2 regions of the Buttiauxella sp. BIGb0471 genome follow, and region 1 is predicted to be linked to the other one. Evidence: predicted binding sites of a transcription regulator. Region 1 holds the regulator's gene; the other holds the start of a gene.
The links. The regulator PhoB, encoded in region 1, activates phosphate uptake and scavenging genes when phosphate is short. The targets are predictions, from matches to a motif close to CTGTCATAAAACTGNCNNAT.
Positions count from the first base shown of each region.

Region 2: kdgR (DNA-binding transcriptional regulator KdgR) is a predicted target of PhoB. The motif match lies at 3,852-3,871, and genes of this name have one in related genera.

Region 1 is NZ_JANUEU010000005.1:99,530-107,290, reverse strand. Features, by position in the region: gene malZ (maltodextrin glucosidase) at 1-1,177, opposite strand, end outside; gene M2371_RS16385 (YicS family protein) at 1,351-1,644, shown strand; gene proY (proline-specific permease ProY) at 1,695-3,071, opposite strand; gene brnQ (branched-chain amino acid transporter carrier protein BrnQ) at 3,143-4,465, opposite strand; gene phoR (phosphate regulon sensor histidine kinase PhoR) at 4,920-6,212, opposite strand; gene phoB (phosphate response regulator transcription factor PhoB) at 6,235-6,924, opposite strand; gene sbcD (exonuclease subunit SbcD) at 7,114-7,761, shown strand, end outside.
Region 2 is NZ_JANUEU010000001.1:797,627-805,387, reverse strand. Features, by position in the region: gene ftsI (peptidoglycan glycosyltransferase FtsI) at 1-680, opposite strand, end outside; gene cspE (transcription antiterminator/RNA stability regulator CspE) at 914-1,123, opposite strand; gene M2371_RS03785 (DUF2627 domain-containing protein) at 1,137-1,280, opposite strand; gene M2371_RS03780 (YebO family protein) at 2,014-2,301, opposite strand; gene mgrB (PhoP/PhoQ regulator MgrB) at 2,375-2,518, opposite strand; gene M2371_RS03770 (YobH family protein) at 2,678-2,920, shown strand; gene kdgR (DNA-binding transcriptional regulator KdgR) at 2,968-3,759, opposite strand; gene M2371_RS03760 (MFS transporter) at 3,937-5,313, shown strand; gene htpX (protease HtpX) at 5,360-6,241, opposite strand; gene prc (carboxy terminal-processing peptidase) at 6,434-7,761, opposite strand, start outside.

The DNA of each region.
Region 1 (7,761 bases):
AGTTCATCGCCGCATCTTCAGCATCGGTCTGCAACCACTGACGCGCATCGCCAAAATGCTCGCCCAAAATATACGCTTCTGGATTGGTTTCTTTTGCCGCTTTGGTGATACCGCTGACATGCAGCAGATTATTCTTCGCACCACCCGCTTCGCCGAGCATGTGCACCACATCAAGCCGCCAACCGTCGATGCCCCATGGTTCCCGCAACCAGTGGCGCACGATACTGTCTTCGCCCTGGTAAATCTCGTCAACCAGCGAAGCTGACTGGTAATCGAGCTTGGGCAAACTGGAATAGCCGAGCCAGTCGAGGGCACGCCCGTCCTGGTTATAACTGTAAAAATCCCGCCAGGGTGATTGTGGATTGTGGCTGGCCCCAGTGCTATGCGTTTGCTGGCGATCAAACCATTGATGAGTGTCGCCGCTATGGTTGAATACACCGTCGAGCATCAGACGCATACCGTAACGCTGCGTATTTTTGCGCAGCCGCAGGTACGCGTGATCGCCGCCAAACTGGACATCAACGTGGCGGTAATCCTGCGTATCGTATTTATGGACGCTCGGCGCGGTAAAGATCGGATTGAGATACAGCGCGGTCACGCCCAGCATCTTGAGATACGGCAGGTTTTCGCTAATACCGTCCAGATCGCCGCCATAGAATGTTGATCCACCCGCGTCCGCGATCAGCGGTTCATCCCAGTCACGCAAGATAATGTCGCGTTTGGCCGCGTGGTGATAATAAACCTGATCCTGCTCCGGCGTGCGTTGCTCGCTGCGGGCGAAACGATCGGGGAAAATCTGATAGAAAACCTGATCCTGCACCCATTGCGGGCCATCATCCGGAAGATCGACCGCAAATTGCTCGAGGCGCGCTGGAGGAATAGAACTCAAACCCTGCGGCGTAAACCAGCGCTGTTTATCCAGCCACAACAGCTTGAAGCTATAGCGGCGGCGCGGCAGGCCTTCGGATAAATCAATTACACCACGCCAGGCGACCACCCCACTTTCAGGAGCCGCTTTCTGACGAGTCATCTGAAGCGAGGTTTCTTCGTTATCTTTTTCATAGCGCAAAACGACGCGCTGCGGTAAGTCAGTGCCAGAAACCCATAACGTGATGTGCAGCTTATCTTTACGTGTTTGTATGAAAGGGGGCACCGGGAGGTGCCAGGCATTCAACATAATCGTGTCCCCAGATAATTAATTTGCGCCACCTTGCCACAGCGTAGCTGGGGATCACTCATCATTGCTATTTTTATTGGGGGAGGAATGCGGGGGTGGAGAAATTAAGCCGTTTGCTTAATAAGTTAGCGCTACCTATAGTGAGAACATTCTCACTGCCTGAGGAAATTGAAATGTCTATCGCCCGCAACCTCACCCTGTTTCTTTTCGTCATTTACTCGGCCAATACACTCGCCAGCTCGCCGTACGAGGGTCTGGAATTTGGCAAGTATAAACAACAGATTACGGTCGATTTAAAAAAGACCTGCCATCCGCAAAAGAAAATGTCTGATGAAGCGTGGGGGAATAAAATCCTCTCCAACGAAGATAACAAGCGGTATATCCGGGATGCGAGGATTGCTCTGGAACGCAATAACGAGAAAAACTACTGGGATGCGATAAGTAAGGTCGAGTGCCCGGAGATGTAGTGATACGGCGGATGACGTTTACGCCATCCACCGTTTATCGGTGCTTAAACTCAGCTGTTGCTTTCGCTCGCGGCCAATATCTGGCGGCGTTTAAACATCCAGCCCACCAGCAGCATCACAATCCATACGCAGCCCACATACAGTGAGATGCGAGTGTCTGGATGCCAGCCAATTAACCCGATGATAAACACCAGGAATATCAGGCCAACGATGGTGGTGGCAATCCCACCCGGAACCGGGAATTTCAGCGCTTTGGTTTCTTCTGGTGAAAGCTTGCGACGGAAAGCGATTTGCGACAGCAAAATCATTATCCATACCCATACCGTGGCAAAAGTTGCCAGCGATGCAATCACCAGGAAGACGTTTTCTGGAATCAGGTAGTTCAGCACCACCGCCAGTAACAGCGCAAAGCACATCACTAATACCGTCACCCAAGGGATGCCATGACGTGAAGTTTTAGCGAACACTTTCGGTGCGCTGCCCTGCTCCGCCATGCCGTGCAACATACGCCCCACACCAAACACGTCGCTGTTAATCGCTGAAAGGGACGCGGTAATCACCACGAAGTTCAGAATGCCTGCCGCAGCGTTAATCCCCATATGCTGGAAAGTCAGCACAAACGGGCTACCTTCTGTTCCCACCAGGTTCCACGGGTAAATGGACATGATGACAAACAGCGTACCCACGTAGAACACCAGGATACGCAGTGGTACGGAGTTGATAGCGCGCGGGATAGATTTTTGCGGATCTTTCGCTTCGCCAGCCGTAATACCGATGATTTCAATGCCGCCATAGGCAAACATCACCATCTGCAACGACATAATCATGCCTATCCAGCCATTGCTGAAGAAGCCGCCGTTGGTCCACAGATTGTGGATCCCCGTTGCCTGGCCGCCGTTGCCAATCCCCCACACGATGATGCCAATACCAGCAGCAATCATGATGATGATGGTGGCAACTTTGAAGAACGAGAACCAGAATTCAAGTTCGCCGAACACCTTCACGCTCATCAGGTTGATGGCGCAAATGATTAACACCACGCTCAACACCCAGACCCAATGCGGCACCGCCGGGAACCACAGCCCCATGTAGATGCCAAACGCGGTGACATCCGCAATTGCCACAATCAGGATTTCGAAACAGTAGGTCCAGCCGGTGATATAGCCTGCCAGCGGGCCGAGGTTATCTTGCGCGTAGCGTGAGAAAGAACTGGCTGAAGGGTTATGAACCGACATCTCACCCAGCGCGCGCATAATAATATATGCCGCCACACCACCGATGATATAAGCCAGCAACACACTTGGACCAGCCATTTTGATAGCGTCCGCCGAGCCATAAAACAGCCCGGTGCCAATTGCCGAACCCAACGCCATAAAGCGTATGTGCCGGGTACTCAAGCCGCGCTTGAGCTTATTAGCGTTTTCCATTGATTCCACACCCTGCTTAACAATAAAAAAACCACGGAGCAAAGCCCCGTGGTTAAAGAAAATCAAAAATTTTAGTGGGCGGTTGAAGCCACCTGTCGCCCTGCGGCGCGGTCCCAAATGATGGCGAGAACCACCATAATCACCGTTGGCGCTAACCATGCCAGCCCCTGATCGGCCAGCGGCAAACGCGCGGCCCACGCGGGTAAAATATCACTGATTGCCGATGATTTAATCCCATCGAGAATACCAAACAAGGTGCTGATGAGCATCGCTGGAGCAATCACGCGGGTTGAGTTATGCCACCACGGACGGGTAAAGCTCAACACCACCAACGCGATACACGGCGGGTAAATTGCCGTCAGCACTGGAATTGAAACCTGAATCAGATGGCTTAAACCCAGGTTGGAAACCACCATTGAGAACAGGCCCAGGATAAACACCAGCGAACGATAAGACAGTGGCAAATACTGGCTGAAGAATTCAGCACACGCACAAGTCAGGCCAATTGCCGTGACCATACAAGCCAGGAAAATCAAGGCTGCCAGGAAGAAGCTACCCGCACCACCGAAAGTATGAGCCACATACGCATGCAGAATTGCGGCACCGTTCGCGTTTTGATCGGCAACTAACGTTGCGCTGTCAGAACCCAGGCGGAACAGAGCCAGATAAATCAGCGTTAAGCCAACACCGGCAATCAAGCCAGCCCAAATGGTATAGCGCGTCAGCAGACGGGATTCAGTCACCCCACGCGAACGCGCGGCGTTGACAATCACTATGCCGAACACTAACGATGCCAGGGTATCCATGGTGAGATAACCATTCACGAAGCCGTTTGAGAACGCAGCATTCTGATACGCTTCAGTCGCCGTGCTGATACCACCCGCAGGCCACAACATTGCGCCCGCAGCCAGCGCCAGCAGCGCGACAATTTTTACCGGGGCGAGCACATGGCCAACGGTGTCTAAAAGTTTGCCCGGATACAGCGAAACGCCAATCACAATCGCAAAGTAAACCAGGCTGTAGATAAACAGCGGTAACTCACCGGTGCCGACCAGCGGCGCTATTCCCACTTCAAAAGAAACGGTAGCAGTACGCGGTGTGGCGAACAGCGGCCCAACAGCCAGATAACAAATGGTGGCTAACAACACACCGGCACGGCGGCCAATTGGCGAACTGAGGCTATCAATGCCCCCGCCGACACGAGCGATGGCGACAATAGTCAGCACCGGCAGGCCTACAGCCGTTACCAGGAAGCCTAATGATGCAATCCAAACGTGTTCACCCGCTTGTAGCCCCACCATTGGAGGGAAAATGATATTGCCTGCGCCGACAAACAGCGCAAAGGTCATAAAGCCCAGTGCGAGGATGTCTCGAGATTTCAAATGATGGGTCATAAAATATTTGCAGCCTGTGGATGTGTGGTGTTGAAAGTATTCAAATTTTTATACCTGTTAACTCGGCATAAAAGCGGCAATCAGTAGACTCGACAGCGGAAAATCCTTTCCGGGATCGGTGGAGAAGAATAGTTGTTTGAATTACCACTCATATCCAGTCGGTCTACCAATCACAGGGCCGCAATTAAAACGCTTATAGCGTTTGAAGGCAAGAACGGATCTAAAAACCAGATTGATATCCTTAAATTAACAGCATCACTAGTGGATTCGATTAATCAGAGGAAAAGATCATGGTCTTTTGTGTGGTTAAATTATAACCGATTGAGTGTTTTTGATTTACATGTGGGCAAAAAAAACACAGGCCAGAAAAGCGGCCTGTGGAAAGTTATTTTGACACTTATTGCGCCAGTGTCGGATGACGCATCTGTACGACCGACGAAAACTGATTATCAGTCTATTTCTCGCTAACGATTAACCGCTCGGGCAAAACAAAGGAAAACGTTGAACCTTTGCCCGGCTGGCTTTCAATATTCAGGCGTGCGTCATGGTGGCTTAAAGCATGTTTGACTATCGCCAGCCCAAGCCCGCTGCCGCCCGTCTGACGCGAACGCGCTTTGTCGACGCGGTAAAAACGCTCAGTCAGGCGCGGAAGGTGTTCTGCTGAAATCCCCGGACCATTATCAGTCACGCTAAAACTTGCCCCACCCGCCACACGTTTCCAGCTCACCGTAATATGCGTGCCTTCTGGCGTATGGTTGACTGCGTTATAAACGAGGTTAGAAATCGCACTCCTCAGTTGCTCGTCATTGCCAAAGACTTTCAGCGTGGGATCGATATCAAATTGTATCGTCTGCCGTTCATGGCTGAGAGTTTGCGCCTCACGTTCTACAACACGCAGCATCAGCGGCACATCAATCTTTTCATTGAGCACCATGGCCGGAGCGGCTTCTATTTTTGAAAGCGTCAGAAGCTGCTTAACCAACCCTTCCATGCGCGAAGTTTGCTCGCGCATTGTGCCTAATGCTTTCTCACGCAGCGGCCCTTCAAGCGTCTGGTCCTGCATCATCTCCAGATAACCTTGCAGCACCGTGAGCGGCGTTCGCAGTTCGTGACTGACGTTAGCAAAGAAATTACGTCGCGCCCCTTCGAGCTGGTGCATCTGAGTCACATCGCGTGCCACCAGCAGCCACTGCTCATCGCTGTAGGGCATCACACGGAACTCCAGATGGCGGCCCGTATTGAGTACCAAAGTTAACGGACGCGAAAACTCTTTTTGCGACAAATAGCGAGTAAATTCAGGGTAGCGCAGCAAGTTAAGGATGTTCTGCCCGTTATCGTCCGGCCAGCGTAACCCCAGCAATTGTTGCGCCAGACCGTTGCACCAAAAAATCGTCCCTTCTTCCGTGGTCAAAACCACCGCATCGGGCAGCGATTCGGCTCCGCTACGAAAACGCTTAATCAGATTGCCTAACTCTTTGCGGCGCTTTTTGTTGCGCAGCTGCATCTGATGAAGACCGTACAACAGGGGATCCCAACTCCCGCGGCCTGGCGGCGGCGTCATACTGCGATCCACCCACAGCCACCACGATAAACGCAGTAAATTCCAGAAATGCCAAGCCAGCAGTCCGGTGACTGCCAGTAATAAAAACCACGGTAAATGGCCGAAAATAAGACCTAAGATGGCGGCGGGTATGCAACAGAGCACCAGCTCCATCACCAGCCTTTTCCATGACAACCTTTCCAGCACGCGTCATTCTCCTGACAAGGAATTAAAAGCGGGTTGAGAACCGATAACCCGTACCGCGTACTGTTTGTACCATTCTGTCATGTCCACTATGTTCAAGCGCTTTGCGTAACCGCCGAATATGTACGTCCACCGTTCGGTCTTCGACATAAACATTGGTACCCCATACATGATTAAGCAGTTGCTCACGGCTATACACCCGTTCCGGGTGCGTCATAAAGAAGTGTAATAATTTAAATTCTGTTGGCCCCATATCCAATGGGTTCTCACCGGTCATGACGCGGTGCGATGACGGATCAAGGCTCAGCCCGTGCATCTCAATCACCTCTTCCACCGCCATCGGAGAGATGCGGCGCATCACCGCTTTAATGCGTGCCACAAGCTCCTTCGGGGAAAACGGTTTGGTAATATAGTCATCGGCTCCGACTTCAAGCCCTCGCACGCGGTCTTCTTCTTCACCACGCGCCGTCAGCATCATCACCGGGATTTCACGAGTTAATGCTTCGCGTTTCAAATGCTTGATGAATTGAATACCCGAACCACCCGGCAGCATCCAGTCGAGTAAAATTAAATCCGGAAAGGGTTCGATAAGCAGATTCACTGCACTGTCATAATCTTCCGCTTCTACAGGATGAAAACCGTTTTGCTCAAGCACAAAGCTCACCATTTCACGGATTGGAGCTTCATCTTCTACGACTAAAATACGCTTCGCCATGATTCGCCCTGCTCAAGGAATAATTATTGTTGTTTCAATGCGGTGCCATTATGCGTCAGATTTATGACAGATTTATGAAAAACATAAATGCCTGGTGATTCATCACAATGAATTATGACACTCAATTGTGTCGTTCTTGCTCATCCGCTTTATAATCCCGCCACGCTTTTTTATGCCAAGGGACAACCAATGCGCATTATTCACACTTCAGACTGGCATCTTGGTCAAAATTTTTATACCAAAAGCCGTGGGCCAGAGCACCAGGCGTTTCTTGAATGGTTGCTTCAAGCCGCAGTCGAGCATGATGTGGATGCGATAATTGTCGCAGGCGATATTTTTGATACCGGCTCGCCGCCAAGTTACGCACGCGAATTGTATAACCGTTTTGTGGTGCAACTTCAGCAAACAGGCTGTTCTCTCGTGGTGCTGGCGGGAAATCATGATTCCGTAGCCACGCTGAATGAATCTCGTGAATTAATGGCATGCCTGAATACTTATGTCATTGCCAGTGCGCGGCATGATGCCAGCCAGCAGGCTATCGTGCTCAACGCTAAATCGGGTGAACCGGGTGCCATTCTCTGTCCGATTCCATTCCTGCGCCCACGGGATATTCAAAATAGCCAGGCGGGGCTTTCCGGCCACGAAAAGCAGCGTTCGTTGATGGAAGCCATCAGCGAGCATTACCAGCAGTGTTACACCACCGCCTGCGAATTACGCGCTGATGCGAAGCTGCCGATTATCGCGACCGGCCATTTAACCACCGTGGGCGTAACCAAAAGCGATGCGGTGCGCGATATTTACATCGGCACACTGGATGCTTTCCCGGCGCAGCATTTC
Region 2 (7,761 bases), on a different contig from region 1:
AGCATCAGGTTATGGGCAGGAGTAGCTGCAGTTTCCGTTATATTCTCAATAACGTGGCCGTGCCGGTCTTTGCGGACTAATCTTTCGCCCGCCTTACCGGTCAACTGGCGATTAAAACTCTTCTCAACCCCTTCAATTCCCTGGTCGTCGATGTTTGTAAATCCGAGCAAATTCGCAGCGACATGACCTGCTGGATAAAAACGTCGGGATTCATCACGCAGGAAAATTCCAGGCAGTTTCAAACTCTCTATATATTGCGCTTGCTGTGGGTCGAGTTGGCGTGCGAGATAGATAAATCGATCGGCGGGATTACGACGAATGCGGGCGGCGATGTCATTAAGTGGCATGTTTAGCGTTGTCGCCAGCGCTTGCCAGCGGCTGCTTATCTGCACGCCACCTTTTTCCATTACCGATTTCGGGTCAGCCCAGATAGCTTTTACCGGAACGCTTACTGCTAATGGACGTCCGCTACGATCTTCAATCATCCCCCGCGGTACAACCACGGCTTCTTCGCGTAGGGAACGCATGTCTTCTTGCTTGACCAGATTGTCTGGCGAGATGATTTGTAACCACGCGACTCTTCCAAGCAAAAACACCAGACACATGAAGATAGCGATGCAAAGCAGAGCAAAACGCCACTGAACAAAATTCCCCACGATTCCAGGAGCGATTTTTCTCACATCCAATCCTTAACGACAACTAAGCGATTGAAAATTTAAACATAATGAGGAAAGTAACCAGACAGGAACAGTGCTACAAGATGCGCTGCTTTGCTACAAGACATAACTGGCGAGATGATTCAGAAACACTTAGAAAAACAATGATTAAGTATCAAACATGAAAAAGCCCCGCTACAAGAGCGGGGCTTTTATCAGAATTTGGCGTTATTCGCGCCAGGTCTAATTCAACGGAATTAGATAGCAGTTACGTTAACCGCTGCAGGGCCTTTCTGGCCGTCCTGGATTTCGAACTCAACGTTCTGGCCTTCAGCCAGAGTTTTGAAGCCGTTACCCTGGATTGCAGAGAAGTGTACGAACACGTCTTTGCTGCCGTCAGCAGGAGTAATGAAGCCAAAACCTTTAGACTCGTTGAACCACTTAACTTGACCTTTAATCTTTGCCATTTTGCAAAATTCCTTAGATTGTTTTCTTCGCCCGCAGGCATAACTTAGCTAAAACAGAGACATTACTGCATGAGGCACTAATATAAGGCTCGGCAGAGAAGCGGTATTCAACGACAACGTGTTTACTCAGGTCTTCTTTACTGAAAATGCCACACATAAACAGAACTGTACCTCGTTTAACCCAAAGTGTTATCACATACTACGCAATCAATGGCAAGCCATTTTTCGGTATGTATCGATCTGTCGCACAAATCCCGAAACCCTTATTGTTAATGAAAATGAAATGCACAATAAATGCATAGAATTAACATTAAGCAACGATGATTCCGGACATTAGTTTGAAGAACGTAAACAACGTTTTTACCATAGCCCAAAGAGATCTATTCGTCCAGGCGAAGTGTCAAAAATTCGATGATGTAGACATTATCCTTATGATTTTTTTAGCATAGCTATTCAAAAAATGAACAATGTTGTCGTACCAAAAAATGAACAAGTCTGGATAGTTAAATAGGAGAAATGACTGGGTGAATAAAGCTTGAGCGATTAATTGTTTATATTGCACCAAAATAATGAAAGTTTAATGACACGCTGCTTCACAATGAAGCAATAAAAACGTTTCGCTATATTCATCAACTAATATAAACGTCTTAGCGTTGTGCTAAATATCGCTTTAGGATTTTTAGGCTGTTTTAAACATTGATTCCGATAAGTCTAGAAATTGAACAACATCCTACAGCGTTAGCTTCATGAATTGTATCGGGGGAATCTTCGCGTTCTTTTAGCCCAAGCTCACATCACCCGGTTTTCGCGAAATGGGGTTCCAGATGTCGAAAACCGTCGAATTGGTGATGAGATTTTAAGGGATCAGCGCAGGGGTGCGAGTACCAGGATTAGCGCTCAGCGACCAGACGAATAAAATCATCTTCTTCGTCGTCTTCTTTCTTAACAACTTCAACTTCTTCCTTCACAACTTCCGGCTCGTTCGCTTCGCACAAACGGCGTAACAGCGCATTCTGGCGCTTTTGTTGATCCAACAGCTCTTCCAGCAGCTCAATCTGCTCATTAGTACGGCTGCTCGCTCGGTTAACAAAAAACCAAATCACGAGACCGATGATCAGAACAACCAGAGACACTGTCAAAGACGCGATATTTAACGCGCCAACACTTAATTCGTTCATCTTACCACCTCAGCAAAACCCGTATTCTACACTTGCCACGGCACAAGGTAAGCCTCCTGCTGATAAAAAGACACTACCAGGGGATAAATTTATTAATCGTGCAAATGCCGCTGAAGAATTGTACATCTTGATCGCACATCACATTGACCATTTGAGTCCATAGCAGCAGGCAGATGAACAAAACCGCAGCCAAAATGAACCATCTGTACTTTCTCACTACTCTCTCCACCTCGTAACAATTTAAAGATAAGTTTGGCATAGGCATCTTAAACATTGCGTAACATCAGCGCATATATTATTTAAGAATCATCATATTGCTACAGCAACCTCATCCGTTACGCTTAGTAGTCTATTAACCTATTAATAAGAGGCATATATGCGTAGGGTGATTCGCGCGATAATCATAATAGCGCTTCTGTGGATAGGCTTGCTGCTCTCAGGATACGGCGTTCTGATTGGAAGCCAGGAAAATGTTGCGGGTCTGGGGTTGCAGTGCAAATATCTTACTGCGCGAAATATAACCACAGCCCAGTTTATACATAGCAATAGCGGGATTATAGGGCTTACTGATTGCCCGATATTGCGCAAAAGTGCCGAAGTTATCGACAATGGTCAGTAAAGAGGCTGAATGAAAAACGCCGCTATTACGCGGCGTTGATTATTTCATCAGAATGGATATTCGTGATAACCCATTTGCTCAGAAATAGTACGAGCGGCGTCATGAAGCATCGCCACATATTCATGAAGTCTGTCTTCAGAGAAACGTAACGTCGGGAATGAAATACTCAACCCTGCAATGACAACACCGAAACGGTCGAATACCGGTACGCCGATACAGCGCAGACCTTCTTCTTGTTCCTGATTATCTTCGCCATAGCCCTGCTCGCGAACGGTATCCAGCACTTTCAGCAATTCATCAGTGCTGGTAATTGTGCGTTCAGTGCTACGTGTGTATTCCACATCAGCAAGAATTTCACGCACTTCTTCGCGGTCACGCCAGGCCAGCAGAACTTTACCAATCGCAGTACTGTAGAGCGGATTACGACGACCAATGCGCGAATACATGCGCAGGTTGTACATGGAATCAATTTTGTGGATATAGACAATACTGTCTTCATCCAACGCACCCAGGTGGATGGTTTCTTTTGTCAGACGCGACAGTTCGCGCATCTGAATGTCCGCACTGCGAATCAAATCAACGTTTTGCAACGCACGTGCGCCCAACTCAAATAGCTTCAGCGTCAGCGAGTACTTTTCGGATTCGCCTTCCTGTGCCACATAACCCAGGGATTTCATTGTCTGCAAAAAGCGATAGACGGTGCTTTTTGACATCATTACGCGTTGCGATAATTCAGTGATACCAATTTCGCGTTCTTCGCCAAGAGCCTGTAAGATGCCAAAAACTTTCAGGACAGAAGAGACAGAATCAGGTTGTTTATCCAGATCTGCGATTGCCATTAAATCACCTCGATCGCATTTGTTTTATAAAAATCAGAACCGGTTTTTAGTATAAGTTGACTACCATGTCATCGCAATGAATCTATTCTATTTCGTTACAAATCTGCGACATATCCCGTAAATTTAGTGCTATTATTATTTCTCTTCGAATATCGCCTCGTGAAGTCAAACATTCCTATGGATAAAACCCTTGCTGATGGGCTGCCATTGCCGCAGCGCTATGGTGCTATTTTAGCCATTGCGTTAGGTATAACCATGGCCGTACTTGATGGCGTAATCGCAAACGTCGCCCTTCCCACCATTGCCCGAGAACTTAATGCCAGCCCGGCTGAATCCATCTGGATTGTGAACAGTTACCAAATTGCGATAATTGTTTCGTTACTTTCTATGTCGTTCCTGGGGGATATATTTGGTTATCGCCGGGTATATCAGTGCGGATTAATTCTGTTCTGCATGACTTCCCTTTTTTGTGCGTTATCAAATTCATTACCCATGCTGACATTTGCTCGCGTACTCCAGGGATTTGGCGGTGCGGCATTAATGAGCGTTAATACCGCACTCATTCGGCTTATTTATCCGCAAAAGTACCTTGGCCGCGGTATGGGAATTAACTCGTTTATTGTTGCCGTTTCATCTGCTGCCGGACCAACCATTGCCGCCGCTATTTTGTCGGTTGCATCATGGAAATGGTTGTTTTTGATTAACGTTCCGATCGGCATCGTTGCTCTCATCCTGGCTTTGCGTTTTCTGCCACCAAACCAACAAAAATCACAGGGCCAGCGCTTTGACATACCCAGCGCCATTATGAATGCTCTAACGTTTGGTTTGCTCATCTCCGCGATAAGCGGTTTTGCCCAGGGACAATCTGGTTGGCTGATTATCGGAGAGCTGGCTGCGCTAGCCGTGATCGGGTTCTTCTTTGTCCGCCGACAACTGACTCTTCCCTTCCCTTTATTGCCCGTCGATTTACTGCGTGTTCCGATATTTTCGCTATCTATTGGGACGTCAGTCTGTTCCTTTGCGGCGCAGATGCTCGCCATGGTTTCACTGCCTTTCTTCCTGCAATCGACGCTAGGACGCAGTGAAGTGGAAACCGGCCTGCTACTCACTCCCTGGCCGATTGCGACGATGATCATGGCTCCCATTGCGGGACATTTAATTGAACGAGTGCATGCGGGGCTGCTTGGTGGGATTGGTTTAGCCGTGATGGCCTGCGGTTTGTTTGCGCTGGCAATGTTGCCTCATAACCCGTCCGATATTGATATCATCTGGCGCATGGTTTTGTGTGGTGCCGGTTTTGGTTTGTTCCAGTCACCAAACAATCACACCATTATCTCTTCCGCTCCGCGTCACCGCAGCGGTGGTGCCAGCGGCATGTTAGGCACCGCTCGGTTACTCGGTCAAAGTTGTGGCGCGGCCTTGGTAGCTCTGATGTTCAACCTGTTCACCACTCACGGAACGCACGCCTCGTTATTGCTGGCTGGCAGTTTTGCCACTGTCGCCGCCATTGTCAGTAGCTTACGGATGTCTCAGTCTCGACTCCCACAGGCATAAAAAAAGGCGTGCCAGCGATGGCACGCCTTTTTAACTCAATTTATTCCTACTTCAGGTATTCACCATTACGCAGCGCTTCAATACGCTTATCCAACGGCGGGTGGGTCATGAACAATTCGCTCATTGACTTAGCCTTACCATTGATGCAAAACGCCATCATGCTGCTGGCTTCTTGCGGTTCATAGCTGGTTTTCAGGCGCTGCAAAGCGGCAATCATTTTTTCACGACCAACCAATTTTGCAGAACCGGCATCAGCATGGAATTCACGGTGGCGCGAGAACCACATCGTGATAATGCTCGCCAGGATACCGAATACCAGCTCCAGTACTGTCGCAATCGCAAAATAAACGAACGGGTTGCCATTGTTGCTTTCACCTTCATCCCTGTTTCCGGACAAGAAGCCAGAGGCGACCTGCGCGATGATACGAGAAATGAAGATGACGAAGGTGTTCACCACGCCCTGAATCAGGGTCATCGTGACCATGTCACCGTTCGCGATATGGCTAATTTCGTGAGCGATAACCGCTTCCGCTTCATCACGGCTCATGTTCTGCAACAGGCCCGTACTTACCGCAACCAGTGATGCATTACGACGTGCGCCGGTTGCGAACGCGTTGATGTCTGGCGCATGGTAAACAGCCACCTGTGGCATGGCGATACCCGCCAGCTGTGACTGCTGGCGAACCGTTTCCATCAGCCAGCGCTCAGTTTCGTTACGTGGTTGCTCAATCACTTCCCCACCGACTGAACGAAGCGCCATCCATTTGGACATCAGCAATGAGATGATTGAACCGCCAAAGCCAAACAACACCGCCATGATCATCAGACCCTGTACGCTGCTCGACTGGATCCCCGTCAGGCTTAGCACTAGCCCGAAAACGACCATGACCGCAAGGTTGGTCAACAGGAAAAGCCCGATACGCATCATAATTTTCTTTTTACCTCGGTTAAAAATACGCATTCTGCGTTACCCCACATCGTAGGGGCAAGCCTGCCATTTTCAAGCATTCATCGTGTCCAAGTGGTTAATAATACATAACTTTACATTTAAGAAGAGGTAGGTTTACGCGGCTTGATAGAGGTAAAAAAAACGGGCACAAAATTTTGTGCCCGTTAGGGGTTACTTAGCAGGAGTCGGTTGCTCGGCTGGTTTATCTTGCTGCATTTTCGCAAGGTCCAGCGCAATGTGTACCGTTTCATCAAGATACGGATCGGGTTCTTGATAATCCTTCGGCAAATCGTCCAGTTTCTTCAACGGCGCTTTGCCTTCTCGCTTGTAGCGATCGTTAATACGTGCCAGTCGCGTGGCATCATCTTCCTGGTTTTCTTTCTCTCGTTGAGCAAGATTCAGAGAGACAATATTGCGCTTCTCTTTCAGGGCATTGAAGCGAGCAATGTCCTTCATGATGTACTGGAACTCTGGATCGGCTGCAATTCTGTCCTGATGGAGTTTCAGCAACTGCGGCTCAAACGAAGACAGGTCGCCGGACTTAACGTAAGTCGCTGCGTTAATGCTATCCCATGGGAGGGCATTGTCTTCAAATTTCTCGCCGGTTTCTGTCTCTTCAGTACCTGTTGGCATCATGACGTCTGGCGTCACACCTTTACGCTGAGTACTGCCGCCATTAATGCGGTAAAACTTCTGGATGGTGTACTGCACAGAGCCTAATGCTGGCCATTCCGGGCGCAACATCTGATCGTAGATACGGTTCAATGAACGGTATTGCTGAACAGTACCTTTACCAAAGGTAGGTTCGCCGACAATCAGCGCGCGGCCATAATCCTGCATTGCTGCCGCGAAGATCTCAGAGGCAGAAGCACTGAAACGGTCAACCATCACCACCAGTGGGCCTTTGTAATACACCACGCCGTCAGTATCGCTGTCTTCGCGCACTTTGCCGTTGTTATCACGAACCTGAACAACAGGGCCACCTGGAATGAACAAACCAGAAAGTGAAACAGCTTCGGTTAATGCCCCGCCGCCGTTAGAGCGTAAATCAATAATCACACTCTTAACGTTCTGTTTTTCCATTTTCTGCAGCTGGACTTTGACGTCATCCGTCAGGCCAACGTAGAAACCAGGAATATCCAGCACGCCCACTTTGTCTTTGCCGACCGTTTTAATTGTCAGTTTAACTGCGCGGTCTTCAAGACGGATACGTTCACGCGTTAATGTTACGATGCGCGTTTTGGTGCCCTTGCCAGCAGGCAAGATTTCCAGGCGAACTTTGCTGCCTTTCGGCCCTTTGATCAACGCAACAACGTCATCAAGACGCCAGCCAATGACATCGATCATCGCTTTACCGGTTTGGCCTACGCCGACAATGCGATCACCGACGGTAATCGCTTTGCTTTTCGCAGCCGGGCCACCCGCAACCATCGAGTTAATTACCGTATAGTCATCGTCCATCTGCAACACGGCACCAATACCTTCCAGAGATAAACTCA